Regions from separate parts of the Paenibacillus aurantius genome, predicted to be linked through region 3. Evidence: riboswitches for the same ligand, from Rfam matches in the RefSeq annotation. Region 3 holds a riboswitch; each other region holds the start of a gene.
What was found. Region 3 has a riboswitch for cyclic di-GMP ahead of MJA45_RS02000 (anti-repressor SinI family protein). Riboswitches for the same ligand answer to the same signal wherever they lie in the genome.

Region 1 (2,260 bases), 1.8 Mb from region 3:
GGTCGTTGTTCTTCCCTATGCCCCGGTTGTCGTCCATCGCCACAATAAAAGAAATCATGGTCATCCTCCTCTGTTTGAATGCCTAGACGGCGATAGGCGCCGAAATGGACGGATGGGGATTGTAGCCTTCCAGCTTGATGTCCTGCACCTCATAGTCAAAAACCGAACGAACCTCCGGGTTCAGCTTCAGGACAGGCAGCTCCCGCGGCTCCCGGCTGAGCTGGGTGTCCACCTGCTCCAAATGGTTCACGTAGAGATGCGCATCCCCGAGCGTATGGACGAACTCCCCCGGCTGAAGGCCGCATTCCCCGGCGATCAGGTGAGTAAGCAGGGCGTAACTCGCGATATTAAACGGGACGCCAAGGAAAGTATCCGCGCTCCGCTGGTACAGCTGGCACGACAGACGGCCTTCCGCTACGTAGAACTGGAACAGGGTGTGGCACGGCGGAAGGGCCATCGCAGGCACATCCTCGGGGTTCCAGGCGGTGACGATCAGCCGACGGGAATCCGGATTGGTCCGAATCATGCCGATGACGTCCTTCAGCTGGTCAATCGTTTCCCCGCGGGAGGTCTTCCACTGCCTCCACTGCTTGCCGTACACGTCCCCCAGCTCGCCGAACTGTTCCGCAAAGACGTCGTCCTCCAGCATCCGCCGCTTGTAGAGCTCCATCTGCTCCTCATACACCTTGCGGAACGCCTCATCCTTCTCCGACCGGATCCCGAAGTTGGTCATATCCGGTCCCGTATAAGAAGGATGCTCCACCCACTTCTTGAACGCCCACTCGTTCCAGATGTTGTTCTTATGCTGAAGCAGGTAACGGATATTGGTGTCTCCTTTAATAAACCAGAGAAGCTCACTCTTGATAAGGCTGAAGGGAATCTTCTTCGTGGTGAGCAGCGGAAAGCCTTCCGCCAGATCAAACCTCATCTGGTGGCCGAAAACCGAAAGGGTTCCCGTTCCCGTACGGTCCTCCTTCCTTACTCCGTGATCGCGGATATGTTTCATCAGATCCAAATACATGTGTTCGCTGCGGCTCATTTCCTTCCAACCTTTCCTGTTCCCTTCCGCCAGAAAAACGGCGGAGGAGAGCTTCTGTAACCTTGCTTTAATTATAACCCGCCGCCCGTCCAGGTCCAAGACACAAAAAAAAACTGCCGCAAAGGGCAGTTCTCATAGGTAAACACTCTCGTCTACCGGTTCAACCCGGCAAAAGGGTTTCCTTCGGTTTCCCGGTTGTCTTCCTGCCAGGTTCCCTGAAACCGGAAATCCTGGTGAAGCCTCTTTTCAGCCGGTGCGTTAGCCGATTGCAGAAACGTTCTTACTTCGTCTGGGGTGAAGCCGGCACGCTTGGCCAGCACCATAAGATCCATCCAGTCGGGATCCAGCGCGGCCTGTTTCGATACTTGGTTATTCATGATTATCTCCTCCAATGGCAGGTTGCCACGGGGCGGTTGCACCACTAACTCCATATGCCCCAGGTGCCCAGATAGGGAGCATGCTTCATCGTTCCCGAAAATTAGGTGGCCAATCCGAAGCAAAAAGGACGGACGACTCATCTTCTTGTGCTATGTACCTCTTCATTATAAAGGGACAAGTTTAAAACTGGTTTAAACAAAAGACAATTTTTATAAAAAACTTCCAAATTCGACTAGGGCCTTATCCGCGAAAGGAAATCACCTTCCCGCCACTTCGGCGAATTTGTAACCGAAGCCCCGAACCGTCAAGATGTACTTGGGCCGTGCCGGTTCCTCTTCAATCTTCTTTCGCAGGTGATGAATGTGCACCATGACGGTTCTTTCATCGGTTGTGCTGTCCCATCCCCAAATCTCGTTGTACAGCTGCACCGTGCTAAAGATCCGGTTCGGATGACGGAACAGAAACAGGAGCAGCTGCCGCTCCTTGGCGAACAGAGGAACCTCCTTGCCCTGAATTCTAACCTCACAGCTTAGAGGATCAATTTCCAGGTAGCCGTCCTTCCACACCTGAGGGCTGTCCTCCCCGTTTCTCGGCATGGAATAGCGACGAAGTTGGGCTTCCACCCGGGCCACCAGTACGGCGGGATCAAAGGGCTTCGTGATATAATCGTCCCCGCCCGATCCGAGACCGTTCACAATATCCTCGGATTCCCTTCGGCAGCTCATGAACAGAACCGGGACATCCGACTCCTCTCTTATGGTCCGGCACAGCTGCAGGCCGCTCATGTCCGGCAGAAGGACATCCATTACCACCAATGCGGGCTTCTCGCTCTGGAACAAGCTT
Region 2 (2,260 bases), 280 kb from region 3:
CCGCTTCCCTGGATAACGAACACTGCTGCATGCTGAGCGAGCTGGCCGATATCCGCGAAAGGTTTATCCGGCTGCAATCCCAGGCCTCTTCCTTCTATCTCAACTGTTACCTGGCTCCTTATACGGAAAAATACGAAGAGCTATCCTTCTGCATCCGCCATCTCATGGAACGCCGGCACGGCGCCCTGATCATTATCGAACGCAAAGATTCCGTCAATTCCTTGATCCATCAGGGGGTTCCTCTCGGTGCCCGGTTTACCTTCTCGCTTCTCGAATCCATTTTCTATGTCGGCAACCCGCTGCACGACGGGGCCGTGCTGGTCAGGGGCAGCGAAATTGTCTCGGCGGCCAACATTCTTCCCCTGTCCAACTACGAAGCCGGTCCTAAAAAGCTGGGTACCCGCCACCGGGCGGCTATCGGCTTAACGGAGCTATGCGATGCTCTGGTCATCGTCGTATCCGAAGAGACCGGATCCTCCTCTTTCGCTATGGGCGGCCGGCTCTATCCGTTCATGCCCTTATCGGAGAACGAGCCTGTTCATTAGCTGTTCTTTCTTACCACCGATGTCCTCCCTTCCCCTGCTTTTGACTCCCAAACAACAAAAGAGACCGGGGACTCCTCGTCCCGGTCTCTTCTTCTATGTTTCAGTACCGCCCCTTGCCGGGCCTCTTCTAAGCAATCACGTAAATATCGAATTCTCCGATGTTCTCCAGCCGAAGCGGTACGCTGAAGGCTTTCTTCTGGTCCGCGCTGCTCTTCTCGAGGAAAGAGGGCGGGGTGATATCAATGGAAATGCCTTGGTTGGACAGCTGGGTGCTGGCGTTGCCGCTGATCATGTTGCCGAGCTCGGAAATAGCGCTCCGGCTCATTTCATCGAATTCCGTCAGGACGTACCCGCCCATCATGCCGGAAGCAATCCGCAGCGCCACCTTCTCGGGAAACCCGAAGACGATATCGCCTTTCATCTCACCGACAATGCCGATCCGGAGCCAGACATAATCATCCCAGAAGTCGATATACTTGATGTTCAATTCCCCCAGGGAAGGGCGGATCTGAATCAACGATTCGATCACATGGACCGAAGAGGACAGAAACGGATTAATGTAAGCAGCTTTCAAAGGAAATCGCCTCTCTAACTTGTTGGGATTTGGCATCCACCCGAAAAGTGGGCAGTCCCAGGAGGTCCTTCCCAATTCGGCAGCCCAGCTGCCATGGGGATAAACTCCCTTTAGGCCTGAAGCTTTGCGTCGCCGCCTTTCGACGGGTTTGCCGTTATCGATGTTCGTAAGCCATGGCACGGGAAATCCGCTGCCATTGATCCCATTATACAAGTCCTAGGCATTAAGAATCAATACCAAGATCGGAAAGCGGTTAAATATAGGACTAACTTCCTATTGTCGCTGCCGCTTTCAGTTCTTGCAGCAGGTCCTGCTGGATGGTTCCGTTGGAGGCTGCGATGTCTCTTATGGAAAGCGAATAGGGATTCCCTTCCATATCCGTCACCTGACCGCCCGATTCTTGGACCAGTAGCGCACCGGCCGCCGTATCCCAGCTGTTCAGGCCGATCTCCCAAAATCCGCTCAGGCGTCCGGCTGCCACATAAGCCAGATGAAGCGCCGCCGACCCGGCAATCCGGACATTGCGGACTTTCGGAGCGAGATGCTGGAGCCCCGCCATGTTCAAAGGCAGCGCCCCCTCCCGGTCGGCCGGGAACCCGGTGGCGAGAAGGCTGTCGGTCAGCTTGGCTTCTCCCGAGACCTTCATGGGCTTGCCCCGCAAATAAGCTCCCTTGCCTTTCTCGGCCACGAACAATTCGTCGCGGGACGGGTCGTACACCACCCCCACAATCACTTCGCCCTTATAGGCAAGGGCAATGGAGACCGTGTAGAATGGAAAGCCGTGGACAAAATTGGTGGTTCCGTCGATCGGATCGACGATCCAGAGGTATTCGGCGCCGCTCATTTCCGTGAGGGCTTTTGCGGAAGCTTCCGGTCCGGGCTCCACCCCTTCTTCGCCAAGAATCGAATGCGTCGGAAAATGGGTAAGAATGAGCTTGCGGATCATCGTTTCGGACCCCTTGTCCACTTCGGTGACAAGGTCCTGAGGAGAATATTTCAACGATAAGGTCGTATGGCTGCCTAGCTTGCTTTTGATCCATTCCCCCGCCTTCGCGGCGGTATTGATGGCGACGGCTGTGAAGCTTTTCCCGCTTGGGGTAAAAGGTATGTTTTCCTGGTGGGCCAAAGCTATCAACTCTCT
Region 3 (2,260 bases):
GGTCGGCTTCGGCTGGTACCACATCGCCAAAGGGAACCGGGAAACCCACAAGAAATTCATGGTGGCCGGCGCAATCTTTGCCCTCGCGTTCTTTCTTGTGTACATGTCGAGAACGATCTTCGTGGGAAATACGAAGTTCGCCGAGGACGGACCGATCTGGATCCGTGACGCTTATTATGTCTTCCTGCTGTTTCACATTACCCTTGCGACGGTTTCCGCGGTCTTCGGGATTGTCACCCTGCTGCATGCTTACAAGGAGCGGTTTGCGAAGCACCGGAAAATCGGCAAATGGACAGCCATTATGTGGCTGATCACCGCCCCTACCGGGGTAATGGTATACCTGCTGCTTTACGTTCTCTATCCGGGAGGCACGACCGCTCCGGTGTGGGAAGCGATATTCAAGTAAGAAGAACCGGCCCCTGCGGCCGGTTTTTTTGTTTGATTCAGGACAAGTAGGACAAAGGCCTTATCTTCCAATGACAGACATTCCTTGTAACTTTTTTCCGTAAAAGGGTTAAGGGCAGGCATTTATTGGGTAATGGTAATAGAGGAGGTTTGCTTAAAAGGGGCATTCAGCCGTATAGCGGCGTTATGGAAGCTTGTTGTCGTTTTATGTGAGGCGTAGGAAAAAAGATTTAGATCGACATCACAGTTCGACATACGGATGCTGGCAGGCTTGGTATAATGAATTTCGTTGGCAGGGGAAGAAAGAGGGGATCACGATGAAATATGCTCTTAAGCTGGGCACCTGGGGCATATGGAGGTAGTGGTGCAACCGGCCCGTGGTGAAATCCATACATTTGACCATTGGAGGAAAAGTTCGATGAACACACAAACAGAGATCGAAGAACTGGATATGGAGTGGGTAGAACTGATCGCCGCCGCTCGGCAGCTCGGCCTATCCAAGGAGCAGGTCCGGGGATTTCTAAGCACACCGCTGGCTTATTTGGTAGAAGGACGGGAGAGAACCACGGATACCGGTCTCGATCCGTTAACCCATGCCGGATAGAACATTCCATACATAATCACAGGTTCCGGGTTGGACGGGACCTTATTCGGCCGGAGTCAGCCCTGGGCAGGGTTGGCTTCTTTTTGTTAGGAAAAGGAAGAACTCCTTGCGGAAGGAAAAAAATGTGTGTATATTGTTAATATAAATATACACAGTAATCACACTAAGGAGAGATGACCGTGTGGAAGAGCGCGGCCCGGCTGGCCCGGATGGAAATCAGGAGGAAGGCCTGTGAATTCCTCTTCTCAGGAGCCGTCACCGTCTTTTATACCATTCTCATGACGAACCTGCTGCAGGACGTCTCCGAAGACGCAAGTAACGGAGTTCTCGTGGATGTTCTCTTTCTTCTCCTCAGCATGATTCAGGGAATGACCATGAATATCAGCCATGCCGGGTATTGGAAGACACGTCCTTACACGGCCAAGCTGAAATGGATGAAGAGCTTGCCTGTCACCGACCGGGAGATTACGGGAAGCCGGTTTCTCGTGCTGGGGGTGACGCTGCTATGGAACCTGCTTGTGTTTTACATCAGCCTTCTGTTCCTCTCGAGGGCTCCCGAGGGAGGGTTAACCGGAGGGTATGGATTGGCTTTCGTGGCCCTTTGGCTTTGGGCACCCCTGCTCATCGGGGCCTGCTGTGCTTACTTCGAGCTTGTGATGAAAGAGAAGAACTATCTGATCCTTATTTCGGTCCTTACCGTCGTGATCATAACCGTCCCCGTCCTTCTGGGAAAGGGAGGGGATCCGACCTTGGTGGCCTTGTCTTACAGGCTTCTCGATGCTTACGGAGGCGGCGTGGTACTTGCCGCCTTGGCCGCCGCCGCTGTGGGGACCTACGCTTTCTACCGTTCCAGTATCATCGGCCTGGGCAAACGGGACCTGAGGTAGACCGGAATTAAGCACAGGAAGGGGGGAGGACATGCGGATACCGATACAGCTTTCCCCGGAGAGCCCCGAACCGATGTACCACCAGATCAAGGAGCAGCTTCGTGCCCTTATCCTAAGCGGAGAGCTGAAGGAAGGTTTGCTGCTTCCGTCCATCCGGGAATTTGCGCTTGATCTGGCTTGCAGTGTCATTACGATCCGCCGGGTGTATCAGGATTTGGAGCAGGAGGGTTTCCTTCGGACCCGTCAGGGTACGGGAACCTTCGTAGCGCGGGTCGACAGCGGAGACCGGGAACGCTTCCGCAGCCAGGCCCTGGAGGCCGCTTTACGGGAAGCGGTGGAGCTCGGCCGAAGGCTGCAGTGTCCG

Region 1: linked by a shared signal. The riboswitch ahead of MJA45_RS22140 (anti-repressor SinI family protein) and the one ahead of MJA45_RS02000 (anti-repressor SinI family protein) in region 3 are both predicted to bind cyclic di-GMP.
Region 2: linked by a shared signal. The riboswitch ahead of MJA45_RS03425 (chemotaxis protein CheX) and the one ahead of MJA45_RS02000 (anti-repressor SinI family protein) in region 3 are both predicted to bind cyclic di-GMP.

Annotation. Positions count from the first base shown of each region.
Region 1 covers NZ_CP130318.1:4,894,484-4,896,743, forward strand. The annotation lists gene MJA45_RS22130 (dihydrofolate reductase) at 1-58, opposite strand, end outside; gene MJA45_RS22135 (thymidylate synthase) at 83-1,039, opposite strand; gene MJA45_RS22140 (anti-repressor SinI family protein) at 1,192-1,416, opposite strand; cyclic di-GMP riboswitch class II at 1,438-1,521, opposite strand; gene MJA45_RS22145 (response regulator transcription factor) at 1,675-2,260, opposite strand, start outside.
Region 2 covers NZ_CP130318.1:677,682-679,941, reverse strand. The annotation lists gene cdaS (sporulation-specific diadenylate cyclase CdaS) at 1-545, shown strand, start outside; gene MJA45_RS03425 (chemotaxis protein CheX) at 673-1,119, opposite strand; cyclic di-GMP riboswitch class I at 1,195-1,282, opposite strand; gene MJA45_RS03420 (inositol monophosphatase family protein) at 1,385-2,251, opposite strand.
Region 3 covers NZ_CP130318.1:393,764-396,023, forward strand. The annotation lists gene MJA45_RS01995 (DUF420 domain-containing protein) at 1-406, shown strand, start outside; cyclic di-GMP riboswitch class II at 706-790, shown strand; gene MJA45_RS02000 (anti-repressor SinI family protein) at 824-1,009, shown strand; gene MJA45_RS02005 (hypothetical protein) at 1,189-1,896, shown strand; gene MJA45_RS02010 (GntR family transcriptional regulator) at 1,928-2,260, shown strand, end outside.